DNA from 2 places in the Sellimonas catena genome. Region 1 is predicted to be linked to the other one. Evidence: riboswitches for the same ligand, from Rfam matches in the RefSeq annotation. Region 1 holds a riboswitch; the other holds the start of a gene.
The links. Region 1 has a riboswitch for cobalamin ahead of Selli1_RS12785 (ABC transporter substrate-binding protein). Riboswitches for the same ligand answer to the same signal wherever they lie in the genome.
Positions count from the first base shown of each region.

Region 2: linked by a shared signal. The riboswitch ahead of Selli1_RS15145 (sirohydrochlorin cobaltochelatase) and the one ahead of Selli1_RS12785 (ABC transporter substrate-binding protein) in region 1 are both predicted to bind cobalamin.

Region 1 covers NZ_BSBO01000027.1:36,401-50,021, forward strand. Annotated here, with positions in the region: gene Selli1_RS12775 (ABC transporter ATP-binding protein/permease) at 1-2,624, shown strand, start outside; gene Selli1_RS12780 (FAD:protein FMN transferase) at 2,671-3,738, shown strand; cobalamin riboswitch at 3,977-4,177, shown strand; gene Selli1_RS12785 (ABC transporter substrate-binding protein) at 4,378-5,481, shown strand; gene Selli1_RS12790 (FecCD family ABC transporter permease) at 5,507-6,556, shown strand; gene Selli1_RS12795 (ABC transporter ATP-binding protein) at 6,553-7,311, shown strand; gene Selli1_RS12800 (Fic family protein) at 7,457-8,449, shown strand; gene Selli1_RS12805 (SDR family oxidoreductase) at 8,545-8,868, shown strand; gene Selli1_RS12810 (carboxymuconolactone decarboxylase family protein) at 8,984-9,688, shown strand; gene Selli1_RS12815 (DUF6110 family protein) at 10,027-10,326, shown strand; gene Selli1_RS12820 (heavy metal translocating P-type ATPase) at 10,333-12,420, shown strand; gene Selli1_RS12825 (Fur family transcriptional regulator) at 12,672-13,133, shown strand; gene srtB (class B sortase) at 13,102-13,621, shown strand, end outside.
Region 2 covers NZ_BSBO01000037.1:29,458-32,537, reverse strand. Annotated here, with positions in the region: gene Selli1_RS15150 (SbcC/MukB-like Walker B domain-containing protein) at 1-819, shown strand, start outside; cobalamin riboswitch at 893-1,079, shown strand; gene Selli1_RS15145 (sirohydrochlorin cobaltochelatase) at 1,234-2,019, shown strand; gene cbiD (cobalt-precorrin-5B (C(1))-methyltransferase CbiD) at 2,022-3,080, shown strand, end outside.

The DNA of each region.
Region 1 (13,621 bases):
CCATGCTCGGAGACGGAGGCGGGGAAGAGAAAGAGGCCGGCGATGTGGATGTGATCCAGATGGTCAGCAATATGTTTTCTACCATGGATTCCAATGATCTGGAATCCTTAAAAAAGTATCTGGAGAGCGGTGAGAGTGATATCAAAGACTATACCAATGCGGTGGAATACTCTTATTCTGTATCTCCACAGATTTACCGTGAAGATGGAGATTCCATCCGGCAGGTGAATCCGGACCGCTCATTTGATGCACTTGGATTCGGATCAGCCTCCGGGTCCAACAGTATGATGTCCTCCATGATGAGTACGGACATGTTTTATGAAATGCCGGAAAATGAAAATCTCTATAAAGAGCAGTACGATGTAAAGGCCGGTCGATGGCCGGAGAATTATAATGAGTGTGTGGTCGTCCTGACGGCAAACGGGAACGTCAGTGACTTTATGCTTTATACACTCGGACTTCGGGATGCTGTGGAACTGGATGAGATGATCCGGCAGTTTATCAATGAAGAAGATATCGAAACACCGGAAAATATGGGAAGCTATTCCTATGAAGATTTTCTCGGTATTACCTTTAAACTGGTCAACAGTGCGGACTATTATACGTACGACAGTCAGTATGGTGTCTGGACAGACAAATCCGGCAATGAAACCTATATGAAAGATCTCGTGAAAAACGGGGAAGATCTCAAGGTAGTAGGTGTTGTCCAGCCTGCAGAAGATGCCAATGCAGTGGCACTTTCTTCCGGAATCGGCTACCCGTCTTCTTTGACCCGGCATGTGGCAGAAGAGGCGGAAGACAGTGAGATCGTAAAACAGCAGATTGCGAATCCAGACGTCAATGTCTTTACCGGGGAGGCGTTCGGTGAGACAGAAAGCCAGAACGGGCTGGATATGAACTCGTTATTTACCGTCAATACGAATGCACTGGAAAATGCTTTTCAGTTCAACAGCGATGCGCTCTCAGGCAGCCTTTCCGGGACAGTGGATTTTTCCGACCTGTTCCAGATGGATGGAAACACTCTGGACCTTTCCGGAATGGTGGATCTTTCCGGAATCCAGATCGAGCTTCCGGATGCAGGCAGTCTGAATCTGAATGATCTGATGGGGAATCTGAACCTGACTGTTTCGGCGGAAGGGATGACAAAACTGGCGGGAAATCTGATTTCCGGCTATCAGGACTACGCAAAAGAGCATCCGGAGGCAGATTATTCGGGGCTGAGCGAAGACTTTGCAGGATATTTGAAAAGTACGGACGCACAGAAGATTCTCAAAGAAAATATTCTGGAGATCATTGAATCAAACGGCGGCGTCACCGCATCGGTTGAACAGATTCAGAACCTCTTCCATGAAGTTTTAAGCGGTTTTATGGAGTATGCGTCGGAGCATGGATATACGGATTCGGAGAGGTTTGATGAATATCTTCTGGAATACCTTCAGACACCGGCTGCGGCAGAGATCATCAACAGTTGGGGCAGCAGGATCTTTGATTCTGTACAGGATATTTCCATCACTACAGAGCAGCTTCAGAAGATTGCCCGGGAGATGGTAGCCGGATATCTGGATTACGCAGAAAAGAATCAGCTGCCGGATCTGACAAAGATGGATGACTATTTTGTCAGCTACCTGAATACAGATGCGGGGAAAGAAGCGCTTTCCTCCGGAATTTCGGAGATAGTTGATATGGAGAGCCTGCAGTCGCAGGTTGGTACGGCCCTTGAGAGCTATATGAAAGAGGTTATGGGCGCCTATACAGGAGCTATTTCAGACGCGCTGGAAACCCAGATCAGTTCTGCCATGAGCCAGGTGGTAAGCCGGATAAGCGCCGGAATGGAGACGGTGATGCAAAGAGCAATGAGCCGGGTGGGAACGAGCCTTCAGGAGGCCATGGGAGATGCCATGACCATCGATGCAGACGCCTTTGCCAATGCGTTTGAAATGAACATGAGTGAGGAGGAGCTCTCCGAGCTGATGATGTCCATGCAGTCTACGGGAGAGACTTCCTATGACAGTAATTTAAGAAATCTGGGATATGTGGATTTTGATGTCCCGACAGGTATTGCCATTTATCCAAAGGATTTTGAGGGCAAAGAAGAAGTCGTAAAGATTCTGGACGGCTATAATAGTCAGATGGAGGCACAGGGAAAAGACGAGCAGGTGATCACCTACACAGATATGGTTGGTACTCTTATGTCTTCGGTTACGGATATTATCGATATTATCAGCTATGTACTGATCGCCTTTGTGGCCATTTCTCTGGTGGTTTCTTCCATCATGATCGGTGTCATTACCTACATCAGCGTGCTGGAGAGGAAAAAGGAAATTGGAATCCTGCGGGCCATCGGAGCCTCAAAGGCAAATATTTCCCAGGTATTCAATGCGGAAACCTTTATCATCGGACTTTGTGCCGGACTGATTGGAATCGGGCTTTCCCTTCTGATTCTCATACCGGGAAATGCCCTGATCCATCACCTTGCAGATACGAATGAGGTAAGCGCCGTGCTCCCTGTAGTGCCGGCACTGATTCTGATCGCGTTAAGTGTCGTACTTACGCTGCTTGGCGGATTGATTCCTTCCAGAAAAGCTGCAAAGAGTGATCCGGTGACAGCACTTCGTACCGAATAATAATATATAAAATCTCATTAAAAGCAATGTAAAAGGCGGTTCAGACATGAGAAGATATAAGACAGAAAATAACTACCGTACAGGGACAGCAGCGTTTGTGCTTCTGTGCAGTCTTGCTTTGACGGCATGTCAGGGAGCACAGAATACAGGCGGCAATAGTCAGGAGGAATCCAGAAAAGAGTTTTTCGCCATGGATACCTATATGACCTTTACCGCTTACGGGGACAATGCCGGCGAAGCGCTGGAAAAGGCGGAGAAAGAGATTCATACACTGGAGTCCGAGTGGTCCGTCACGGATGAAAACAGCGAAATTTACGCGGTCAATCACAGTAATGGAAATGTGGTGACGCTCAGTGAGGATACAGCAGGTGTTGTCAGCTTTGCCCTGGAAATGGCAAAAGAGACCGATGGGGCGTTGGAACCTACGATTTATCCGGTGCTGACTGCATGGGGGTTTACAACTGACGAAAACCGGATTCCGGGAAATGAGGAGATTCAGTCGCTTCTTAGCCGGGTCGGCTACGAAAAAGTGGAGCTGAACGGGCAGAAAATACACCTGCCGGAAGGTATGGAACTGGATTTGGGAGCGGTAGGAAAAGGCTATGCCGGTGATCTGACAGCAGAGATTGTAAAAGAAAGCGGGGTAACGTCTGCCCTTCTAAATATCGGCGGCAATGTTCAGACCGTGGGATCCAGACCGGATGGAAATGACTGGCGGCTTGCTATACGGAGTCCTTACGGGGACGGAGAAGTCGGTGTACTGGAAGTGTCAGACTGTGCCGTGGTGACCTCCGGAAATTATGAGAGGTATTTTACCGGAGAGGACGGAAAACGATACGGACATATCCTTGATCCGAAGACCGGATATCCGGTGGATAACGGACTGGCTTCTGTGACGATTGTGACCGAGGAAGGAAAGACGGGAGATGCCCTTTCCACCTCCATGTTCGTAAAAGGACTGGAAGGTGCGCAGGAATACTGGAAATCTCATGAGGGATTTGACATGATTCTGATGACAGAAGATGGAGAAATCTATCTGACAGAAGGCATTGAGAACAATTTTACCTTGACTGACAGCTTCAGCAATATGGAGAAACATATTATCAGAAGATAGAGGAGGGAGCGGAAAAGACGCGTCTTTCTCCGGATTCCGATTTATAAGGATGGGAAGCCGTTTCTGCGTAATTATTGCATGTTCTGGAAGAAAGACCGGAGCAACTATTACATGGAAGAGTTTGCTGAGATTCTGCACTGGCTTTTAGAAAAAAGCATAGGGAGAATGTCCGGTGGGAACTGCGGTTGCAATTGACGCCAAAGTATGCTAAATTGGGAACTGTAATATTTCCTGTTAGAATTGAATAACTTTATCAAGTGAAGAATTCCTTTGTCAAAGAGGATGAATTTTAAAAGGGAACGGAGTGGAAATCTCCGGCGATCCGGTCACTGTAAGCAAGGAGTCTGTCCCAATTTATGTCATTGCGGCAATGCCGTGAGAAGGCCGGGACAGGCAAGGAGAGGCAAGCCAGGAAACCTGCTTGATAGAGAAGATGAAGCTTCCGTGTAAAGCAGACATCTGAAAATATGGGCGGCGGTCTTTGCCTGTCCATATGTTTTTGTCATGCCTGCTTATAAAAAGCAGGTTTTTTTGTTCTGCAAAACGAATCTTCCGGTAAGTAGGAATATGGATCTGACGGGTAAGCCAAAGATCCTGTAACAGGAAAGGAAAATATACCGAAAGAAAGAAGGAGAGAACATGAAACAGAACATGGTGAAAAAGGTACTGGCGTGTCTTCTGACAGCCACAATGGCGGTGGGACTTTCCGCCTGTGGAGGCAGTGACGGAAACAACAGCGGGGATGCGGGCAGAATCAGCTCTGATCAGGTGAAAGAGGACAATCAGGCTGCAGATGACGGTTCGTCTGACAGCAAGGACACCACAGAGAGTACGAAAAAAACCGAATATCCGCTGACAATCACGACTTATGGCCGGGATGGCGCCGAGTATACGATGACTTATGAGAAGGCGCCGGAAAAGGTGGCAGCGGTTTACCAGGGATCGGTGGAGACGCTGCTTGCTCTTGGACTGGAGGACCGGATTGTAGCGACGGCAGGGCTTGATAATGAGGTGCCGGATGATCAGAAAGCCGCATTTTCCAAAACAGACTATCTGGACGAGTTTACACCGTCCAAAGAGACAATGACGATGCTGGAACCGGATATGATTTTTTCCTGGGTATCCCTTTTTGATGAGGATAACCTTGGAAGCCCGGATGAATGGATTCAAAAAGGAACAAATGTCTATATCAATACGAATACCGCGGTGAAAGAAGATTCTCTGGAAAATGAATATAACGATATCCTGAACATTGGAAAGATTTTTGATGTGCAGGACCGTGCAGAAGAGATCGTAAATCAAATGAAAGAGACCGTAGAACACGTAAAAACGCTGGCCGAAGAACAGGAAGAAAAGCCGTCTGTCATGGTGGTGGAGAGCATGAATGATACCTTTACCAATTATGGCGCGGCAAGCATTGCGGGGGACATGGTGACCCAGCTTGGTGCCAGCCTTGCAAATCCGGACGCATCCACGGTTGGAAAGGAAGACATTTTAGCGGCAGATCCGGATGTGATTTTTGTCGTCTACATGCCATATACCGGGGATGATCCGGAAACGGTGAAGCAGGAAAATCTGGATAAGATTCTGGAAGATGAAGCCTTTCAGAGCATGAGCGCCGTGAAAAATGACCGGGTTGTTCCGATTATGTTAAGTGAGATGTACGCAAGTGCGACAAGGACGCAGGACGGGATTGAGACTATCGCCAGAGGCCTGTATCCGGATCTGGATCTGAACGAATAGAGGGAGCATGATGAAAAGAGGAGCGATGAAAACAAAGACATATGGAATTCTGATTCTTGGGCTGTCTGCGGCTCTTATACTGTCACTTTTTACGGCGGTACTGTTTGGAAATGCGGATCTGTCCTTTCAGGATGTGTACCGTGTGATCGGATATGAGGTCTTTCATACAGAGAGCATGTCTGCCTACGGCCAGGGAGCTGTCCATGATGTAGTCTGGCAGATCCGTCTGCCGAGAGTGCTGATGGCGGCAGCAGTGGGGACGGGGCTTTCCGTGTGCGGCGTTGTCATGCAGGCAGTTGTCAAAAATCCTCTGGCGGACCCGTATGTCCTTGGCGTCTCCTCCGGGGCATATCTGGGAGCAGCGGCATCCATTCTACTTGGGATCGGGGCCGTATTTGGAGATCAGGGTATGGGGATTATGGCCTTTTTCGGGGCTCTGGCAGCGTCCTTTGGTGTGCTTTTTATTTCCGGCATCGGAGGACGCACGAGCGCGGGGAAACTGATTCTGGCCGGAATGGCGGTCAGTACCGTCTGCTCCGCGTTTGCGAACTTCCTGATTTATATTTCCCAGAACCGGGAAGCAACGACTCAGATTTCCTACTGGAGCATGGGAAGTCTTGCCACGGCTGACTGGGACAATGTGCCGGTTGTTCTTCCGGTCATGATAGTCGCAACACTGATTTTCTGGACTCAATCCCGGAAGCTGAATCTGATGCTTTTGGGCGATGAGACAGCGGTGACACTTGGGACCGACCTCCACCGGGTGCGGATCGTGTATCTGATTCTTTCCTCCCTGATGGTAGGAACGGCAGTCTGTGCGGCAGGAATGATCGGATTTGTCGGGCTGATTATTCCCCATGCAGTGCGGATGTGCCTTGGAACAGATCATAAAAGGCTCGTCCCTGTCAGCGCACTGACCGGAGCGGTCTTTCTGATCTGGGCGGATGTGGCCTGCAGGGTCATTCTGGACTATGCGGAACTGCCGATCGGAATTTTAGTCTCTCTGATCGGCGCCCCGTGCTTTATTTATCTGATGATAAGGAAATCCTATGGATTTGGAGGTGGGGAAGCGTGAAAATCAATACGGAAGATCTCCACCTTTTCTACGGAGCAAAGGAGATTTTAAAGGGAATCAGCATCCAGAGTAAGGAGAAGGAATTTATCGGACTGATCGGGCCGAACGGAAGTGGAAAATCAACGCTTCTCAAGTGCATTTACCGGACTTTGAAACCGGATCAGGGTGCTGTCTATCTGGACGGAGAAGAGCTGAGTACGATCCGCGTCAAAGATTCCGCCAGAAAACTGGCAGTGGTAGCTCAGCATAACCATTATAATTTTGATTTCACCGTACAGGAAATCGTCATGATGGGGCGGTCTCCCCACAAAAAGGCACTGGAACGGGACAATGCCGGAGACCATGCCATTGTAAAAGAAGCATTGCAGGCTGTCGGCATGTCGGAATTTGCGGACAGAAGTTTCTCCACGCTTTCCGGAGGGGAACAGCAGCGGGTTATTCTTGCAAGAGCTTTGGCCCAGCAGACGCCCTGCCTGATTCTGGATGAACCTACCAACCATCTGGACATTACCCACCAGCTTCAATTGATGCGGATTGTAAAGAATCTGAATGTGACGGTGATTTCGGCCGTCCACGACCTGAATATTGCGGCCATGTTCTGCGACCGGATTTACGCCCTCAAAGACGGCAGGATCGCAGGAGAAGGGACACCGGAGTCACTTCTGACACCGGAGTTTATCCGGGAAATCTATGATGTGGAGGCAGAAGTCGTCAAAGATAAAAAAGGACAGATGCATATTTTATTTGTGGAATAAGAGAAAAGGGATTGGACACAGGGTACTGGTGTGCAATCCCTTTTTCAGTGGATGAACTCATATAGGTGTTGAAAAATTTTTGACTTGCTGTATAATAGAGGAAGAAAGTACGCAAGATAATACGCAAGTACATGGAGGTACTGTCATGGGAGTGTATAAACCGCCTTTTACAATAACAAATGAAATATTATCATATGTATCTTCGATTTCAGAAAAGATTGGACGAATTTCGGCAACCAGTAATTTAGAATCCAAACCACATTTGAGAAGAAACAATCGTATCAAGTCCATTCATTCTTCATTGAAGATTGAAGCGAATTCTCTTTCTTTGGGGCAGGTTAGAGATGTAATCAACGGAAAGACAGTGCTTGGTGAACAAAAGGAAATTCAGGAAGTAAAAAATGCCTATGCCGCATATGAAAAAATTTCCGAGATCAATCCATACAACATAAGAGATTTGAAAAAATTTCATGGCATAATGACCAAATATGTTGTAGAAGAATCCGGTGACTTCCGTCGAGGTGAAGAAGGTGTTTTTAATGGCGATCAGTGCATTTTTATGGCACCACCTTCACGATTTGTTCCCCAGTTAATGGATGAACTTTTTGATTGGATGAAAGAAGCACAAAATAGTGTTCATCCTCTTATTTTAAGCAGCGTATTTCATTATGAATTTGTCTTTATCCATCCGTTCTCTGATGGCAATGGTAGAATGGCAAGATTATGGCATACTGCGATCCTTTCCAAGTGGAAGCCGATATTTGAATTTATTCCAATTGAGAGTCAGATCGAAAAATTTCAAGAAGAATACTATGACGCGATTGCTAAATGCCATCTGGATGGTGCATCAACAATTTTCATTGAATTTATGTTGTCACAAATTGATAAAATTCTGGATGACATTTCCATTCAGATCAGTGAAGATAATGGGCAGCTTTCGGAATACATTAAGAAACTGCTTGATGTTATGGAATATGATATTCCTTATACAAGCAATTCACTTATGGAAAAACTGGGGTTGAAATCTAAGGAAGGTTTTCGAAGAAATTATTTACGGCCGGCAGTAGACATGAATCTTATCCGTATGACAATTCCAGATAAACCTAACAGCAGGAACCAAAGATATGTAAAGATATGATATATTTAGATACCAAGCCCGGTTCAATATGAACCGGGCGCTTTTGAAACAATCATAATCTGGTCATATGTAAGAAAACAGACATTAGAAGTAAAATGCTTGCCTGTATACCGACAGAGGAACTTTTGAAGCTGGATATCCTTCAGCCGGAAAAGATCAAAGACACGTATCAATTCCATTTCTCCCGGCATTATCGTGACGCGTTGGCAATAGATGAGTTTAACGGTCCACGTGGAGATTTCTATAAAAATATGTTCGCTAAATGTCCGGCAGGCCGCCCGGGAACTGCCGATGAGGTGGCCAATGTGGCGGAACTGCTGATGAGTGAAAAGGGGACCTTCATCACTGGAGCGGATATACTCATTGACGGAGGCGCGACCGCATCGTATTTTTACGGGCCGCTGAAGCCGGAAGCATAGTTTCTGGTTATATATACCTATTCAGATTAAGTATTTGATCTTGTAAAACCGGGGTTTTATACTGTAAGAAGAGGTGGAGAGCCTGAAATTCACATAGAAACAGGAGGCAGAAACGATGACAGAAACAATGAATTTTCACAAGACAGATTCAGAATTTATGGAACGGTGGGAAGCATTTGCATATAACGAAGTTGTAAACGAACCGGGACAGACACTGGATGAGACCACCAGATATCTTGCAGTCCTTGCTGCGCTGATCGGAAGCCAGTCCGTTGACGCATACCGGTATTATCTGCCAAAGGCAGTCGAAAGCGCCCTGACTCCGGCGATGGTAAAAGAAGTCGTTTATCAGGCAGTAGATTATCTTGGTTTTGGAAGAGTGTTTCCATTCTTTGCAGCAACCAATGAAGTGTTTGAAGCAAACGGAATCCCGAATCCGGAGGAGAACCGTGGAACGACTACGATGGAAGACCGTCTGGAAAAAGGAGCTGCCGCCCAGGCTGAAATCTTCGGATCGCAGATGCTGGAAGCATGGAAAGCCGGACATATTAACCGTTGGCTTGCATCCAACTGTTTTGGAGATATTTATACAAGAAAAGGACTGGATCTCAAGCAGAGAGAGCTGATTACCTTCTGCTTTCTGGCGGCACAGGGAGGCTGTGAGCCGCAGCTGACATCCCATGCCATCGGAAATATGAATCTGGGAAATGACAAAGAATTTCTTGTACGGGTTGTCTCTCAGATTCTTCCGTACATCGGATATCCGAAAAGCCTGAATGCAAACCGCTGTATCGAAAACGCAGCGACGCAGATGGCGTAATCGTCAGGAACCCAATAGATTAAGATATGGCAAACGGACCGAAGAGAGCAGATCTCCTCGGTCCGTTTTGTTATAGAACTTAAGGGAACATCGATGATTATATGCGATATTGAGAAGATTTATCAACAAGGACAGTTAGGTTTGACTAGCCTGAAAATGTGTTGATATGCTGATATAGTATCCATATGATAATTCAGTAAAAAAGGAAGTGATGGCGCATGAAGCAGCATAGATTCTGGGCATGGGCTGCCGTGTTCTGTTTCATAATGGTATTCTATACCGGATACAAGCATAAGTAATTCAAACATCAAAAAAATTTATAGCAGGAGGTAAAACATATGTTTAGTGATTCATTGATGAAGAAAATCGGATTATTCGCAGGAGGAGTCCTTTTCGGGACGGCAGGGGTAAAGATTTTATCCAGTAAAGATGCAAAGAAAGTATATACAACGTGTACAGCGGCTGCATTGCGCGCAAAGGACTGCGTGATGAAAACGGTAACGAATGTTCAGGAAAACGCAGAGGATATTCTTGCAGAAGCACAGCAGATCAATGAGGAAAGAGCCGCAGTGGAAGAAGCGGCAGTCCAGGAGGCGGAAGAAGACGGTGCGGCCTCTTCTGACAATGGAAAGATGTAACCGCTCATGAAATATATTATCAAGCATGAGATCAAGGGCCGCCTCCGGATTCACATCGTTCAGAAAAAAATGACATGTGAGGAGGCGGATACTCTTTTCTGGTATCTGGACAGGCAGAAAAATATAACAGATGTCAAAGTGTATGAACGCACCTCAGACGCTGTCATCTGCTATACAGGAGACCGTGGTGAACTGATCCGGATGTTGAAGGAATTCCGGTACGAAAAGGTAAACGTACCGGAAAACATGATCCGGAATTCCGGGAGATCCTTGAATGCGTCATATAAAGAAAAGCTGATTGCAAAAATGCTGCTGCACTACGGATGCCGGCTTCTGGTTCCGGGACCGCTCCGGGCGGTGGTTGTGACGGCCAGGTCTTTAAAATATCTTGCAGCCGGGCTGCACTGCATCCGAAAAAGAAAGATAGAAGTCCCACTTCTGGATGCAGCGGCAATCGGCGTCTCTGTCCTGCGCCGGGACTTTAATACTGCAGGATCTGTGATGTTTCTTCTCGGAGTCGGAGAGCTTTTGGAAGAGTGGACCCATAAGAAATCAGTTGGCGATCTGGCGCGGAGCATGTCTTTGAGTATTAAGAAAGTCTGGCTGAAACGCGACGGACAGGAAATTCTTGTAAAGGCCGACAAGATCCGGAAAGGTGACATAGTGACCGTACATATGGGAAATGTCATTCCTTTTGACGGGGAAGTATCCGGCGGGGAAGGGATGGTAAACCAGGTTTCTCTTACGGGAGAGGCCATGCCGGTACGCAGAGTACAGGGACAGTCCGTCTATGCGGGTACAGTAGTTGAGGAAGGGGAACTTGATGTTCTGGTAAAAGCGGTATCAGGTTCCACCAGATTTGAAAAGATCGTGGCAATGATCGAAGATTCTGAAAAGCTGAAATCTTCTATGGAGAGCAGAGCAGAACATCTTGCCGACAGGCTCGTACCGTATACCCTGCTTGGAACCGCGGGGGTATGGCTTTTGACCCGGAATGTAACCAAAGCCTTATCCGTGCTCATGGTGGATTTTTCCTGTGCACTGAAACTGGCCATGCCTCTCACCGTACTTTCAGCAATCCGGGAGGCAGGCGGATACGGGATCACCGTGAAAGGCGGAAAATTCCTTGAGGCGGCCGCGGAAGCTGACACGGTGGTCTTTGATAAAACCGGCACGCTCACAAAGGCGAAACCAACGGTGAAAGAAGTGGTCCCGTTTGGTGATGTGCCGGAAGAGGAATGCCTGCGGATTGCGGCGTGTCTGGAGGAGCATTTCCCTCATTCCATGGCAAAAGCCGTGGTGGATGCCGCAAAGAAACGGAAGCTTGCCCACGAGGAAATGCACTCCAAAGTAGAATATATTGTTGCCCATGGGATCTCTTCCCATATTAACGGGAAAAAAGTGGTAATCGGTAGCAGTCATTTTGTATTTGACGATGAAGCATGTCAAGTCCGTCCGGAATACCGGGACAGATTCGAATCACTGCCGGACGAATATTCCCATCTGTATCTTGCCATTGAACAGGAACTGACGGCAGTGATATGTATTGAAGATCCGCTGAGAAAAGAGGCTGAGGATATGATCCGGGCATTGAGAGCGGCGGGAATAAAGAAAACCGTTATGATGACCGGCGACAGTGAGAAGACCGCAGCATCAGTCGCCCGGAGGGTCGGCGTAGACGAATATTATGCGGAAGTGCTCCCGGAAGAAAAAGCGGGGTTTGTGGAGAAAGAGAAGACGCTGGGGCATAAGGTGATCATGATCGGGGACGGAATCAATGACTCTCCGGCCCTGTCAGCGGCGGATGTAGGTGTTGCTATCAGCGATGGTGCAGAACTTGCAAGGGAAATTGCCGATATTACCATTGCGGCGGAAGACCTTCGGGAACTGGTTACACTGAAACATCTTGCAAACAGAATGATGGACCGGGTCGTAAAAAACTATCATCAGATCATCGGTATCAATGCAGGACTGATCCTTCTTGGCGTTGCAGGCATGATTCAGCCAACGTCATCAGCTCTTTTTCATAACACATCGACTTTACTGATCAGTCTCAGGAGCATGAGAAATCTGCTGACTGATGAAAAGAAATAAAAATCATTCAAAAAGGGAGATTCACGTTGTGTGCGGAATTTCCCTTTTTCTGTTAACAGTATTCTTTTATACCATGTCAAATATAAAACACCATGAATTATTGTTGATTTTTCAATGGAGTTAGTCTATACTAATTTACGGAAAGAAAAATATGACAGAATAATGATAATCAGAAGTGCATGGAGGAGTAGATATGGCTAACATATTAGTGCAAGTTCCGACGTTTTACGGGCAGAAAGCGGGATAGTATCTTGAACAGAAAAGATGAAATTATTGAGAGACTGAAAGAAAACGGATGCCGTATTACAAGACAGAGGAAGATACTGATTGACATTATTCTGGAAAATGACTGTGCAAGCTGCAAGGAAATCTTTTATAAGGCTTCGCGGGAAGACAACAGGATCGGAGTAGCGACTGTCTACCGTATGATCAATGCGTTGGAAGAGATCGGGGCGATCAACAGAAAAAATATGTACAAAGTGGAATGTGCAGAAGATCTTACAGATGAAGAGGGATGCGAGATTATTCTGGAGGACAGTACTGTGTTCCGGATGCCAAAAGAAAAGCTGGATCAGATTGTCCGGGATGGAGTCAGAAAATGTGGTTATCTTGGCAAGGGAAAGAAAATATCAAAGATTATTTATCATAGTCAGGAGATGCCGAAAAGAGAGAGCGGCATAAATGAAAATGAAAAGAAAAAAGCAGGACTGTAAAGAGGGAAAACATTTCAGTTTGTCAAAACTTTTGATCCCGGTATCCCTTGTGCTGATCAGTCTTTCTCTCGGGAACATTCTCCCGGATTATCTTGATAAACATAATTCATCCCGGACCTATGAAAACCTGAGAGAAAGCTATACAAAGATCCGGAAAGGGGACGGCGGGGAAAAGGAAAAAGACTGGTGGCTCACGGATGTGATGATCCGGTTTGACGAATTAAGAGAAGAAAATCCGGATATCGTGGCATGGATCCGGTCGGATGATCCGGAAAATACAGGAATCGATTATCCGGTTTTCTACTCGGGAGATAATGAGAAATATTTGAGACGGGATCTGTATGGCAAATCCCACATCGCCGGGAGCATCTTTCTGGAGGGACTGAACCGGCCGGATTTCGCGGATTATTATACAGTCATATACGGGCATAACATGAATGACGGGAGCATGTTCGGCGGCCTGAAAAAATACCGGAAAAAAGAATTCT
Region 2 (3,080 bases), on a different contig from region 1:
GCGGCATACCAGAGCACGGAAAATGAGATCTCTGCCTGCGAAGCATCCATCCGTGTCTGGACGGAACAGCAGAAAGACCGGGAGACGCCGGAAGAGGAGAAACACCGGGAAAAAGAGGAGCTGGAACAGAAAAAACAGGAGACACTCCTGAAAAAGCAGCGTCTGCTTGCCGAAAAGGAACAGCTCCTTCCGGTGCTCAGTGCAGACAGGTCCGCCCTTGAGAAGATGAGGGCGGCCGTGAGGCAGCAGGAAGAGACAGAGAAGGAATACCGGATTGCCGGCGTTCTTTCCGATACGGTCAACGGCACACTTGGAGGAAAGGAAAAAATCATGCTGGAAACCTATGTGCAGATGGCCTATTTCGACCGGATTCTTATTCGTGCAAACCGCAGGCTTCTTGTCATGACAGACGGTCAGTATGAGCTGGTCCGCAAAAAGACAGCGGACAACCGGAGAAGCCAGAGCGGCCTTGATATGGATGTGATCGATCATTACAACGGTACACAGCGCAGCATTCATACACTGTCAGGCGGGGAGTCCTTCCAGGCATCTCTTTCCCTGGCACTTGGGCTTTCCGATGAGATTCAGTCCATGGCCGGAGGTATCCGGATGGAAGCGATGTTTGTGGACGAGGGGTTCGGGACACTGGATGAGGAAGCGCTGGATAAGGCGGTCCGCGCCCTTGCCTCTTTAAGTGAAGGGAATAAGCTGGTGGGAATTATTTCCCATGTGGCTGAACTGAAAGACCGGATCGACAAAAAGATTCTCGTAAAGAAAGAAAAAGGCGGAGAAAGCTGGGCACAGGTGGTCATCGGATAATGCCTTCCGGACTGCCGCAGGGCGGGGCTGGTTGACAGCCGCCTTTGCCAATGGTATCATAAACAGGAATCAAACAGAGAAATCATTTAAAAGTACCTTATGTTAGAAGGAGTAAAAGGGAATCCGGTGAGAATCCGGAACAATGCCCGTTGCTGTATGAGGGGAGCTTTCTCTGAAAAGGCCACTGTGCGGATGCATGGGAAGGGAGAGAAAAGCGCGGATCCTTAAGTCAGAATACCTGCTTTTAGATGCTTCGGAAAGGTTACGGGATTATGACAAGTACGAGAATCAAAGAGGACGTCAAAGGGAAATAGAAACGGATATGGGAAAAGAGGCAGAGGAAAGAACTGTCTGTTTTTCCATATCCTTTTTTGGTGTCAGTCGTCGATGTCAGGCCCATATGGGAGGACAAATATGAAAAAAGCAGTTTTGACGGTGAGCTTTGGAACGAGCCACCTGGATACAATGGAAAAGACGATCGGAGCAGTAGAGAAGGCGCTTGCGGAGGCATTCCCGGACCGGGCGCTGTACCGGGCGTTTACAAGCAGCATGATCTTGAAGAAACTGAAATCGGAGTTTCAGATGGGAATCTGCAATGTGGAGGAAGCCATGGAGCAGATGGCGCGGGACGGGATTGAGGATCTTCTCATCCAGCCGACCCATATCATCCACGGATTTGAATACGAAAAGATGACAGAACAGATCGAGCCGTACCGGGAACGATTTGAAACGATCCGCACTGGAGCACCGCTCCTTGCCACGATGGAAGATTATGAGGAGGCGGTACACCTGATTATGGAGGATGCCGGACTCAAAGCGGAAGAAACATTAGTGCTCATGGGCCACGGGACGGAGCACCATACCAATGCGGCCTACCCGGCCCTCGATTATACCTTCTGGGCGAAAGGATACCGAAACGTGGTAGTCGGCACGGTAGAAGGCTTCCCGGAGATGGAGGAAGTACTGAAAAAGCTGAAAGAGCAGCAGGCCGGAAAGATTCTTCTGATGCCGTTCATGATTGTGGCGGGAGACCATGCGAAAAACGACATGGCAGGAGAGGATGCGGATTCCTGGAAATCGATTCTGACAAGAGAAGGATATGAAGTGCGTACCGTCTTAAAAGGTGTCGGAGAGATTCCGGGCATCCGGCAGATGTTTGTGCGTCACGCCAGGGAAGCAAAGGAGTGTCCGAAAGGATAAAGATGGAAAAGCAGACAGTCATCAAGGGACAAAAAGAACTGAAAAGAGGATATACGACGGGAACCTGCGCGGCGGCAGCGGCAAAGGCGGCGGCAATCATGCTGTTTTCCGGAGAGGAAATCCGGGAAGTCCGCATCACTGTCCCGGCAGGAGAGACCTTGCTTCTGGAAGTGGAGGAGATCGTGCGACATTCCGATGCAGTGTCATGCGCGGTCCGGAAAGATGCAGGAGATGATCCGGATATTACCCACGGAATGCTCGTCTTTGCCGAAGTAAAGAAAGTGTCTGCTGTACGGCAGGAAACAGATGCGGACCCGGAAGCGGATCCGGTGCGGATTGTGCTGGAAGGCGGGGAGGGGATCGGCCGGGTGACAAAGCCGGGGCTGGAACAGCCGGTGGGAGCACCCGCCATCAACAAGGTGCCAAGGAAGATGATTACGGAAGCTCTCCGGCAGGCAGCCGGGGAGGCTGGATTTTGCGGGACGCTTAGGGTGACCATTTCAGCGCCGGAAGGGAAAACGCTTGCCAAAAAGACATTCAATCCAAGACTTGGGATTGTGGGAGGTCTTTCCATCCTTGGAACAACGGGGATTGTGGAACCCATGAGTGAGCAGGCTCTGACGGAGACCATCCTTCTGGAAATGAAAGTACAAAAACAGGAAGGAATTCAGACGCTCTGTCTGGTGCCGGGAAATTACGGAAGTGATTTTCTGAAAGATGAGCTTTCCTTTTCCCCGGACCGGGCGGTCAAATGCAGCAACTATGTGGGCGAGGCGCTGGATATGGCGGTAGTGCTTGGATTTCCGAGAGTTCTTCTTGTGGGGCACATCGGAAAGTTTGCCAAGCTTGCGGCAGGTGTCATGAATACTCACTCGAGGATAGCGGACGCACGTGCGGAGGTGTTTCTTGCGGCGCTTTCCCATCTTGCGGCCGGGGCTTTAAAGGAAGATCCGGGGCGCATGGAAAAGCTGATCGGGCTGGTGCCTGAGATTGAGGAGAGTGTCACGACAGATGAGATGCTTGCCGTTCTTACGAGGGCCGGCATCCGGGAAGACGTAATG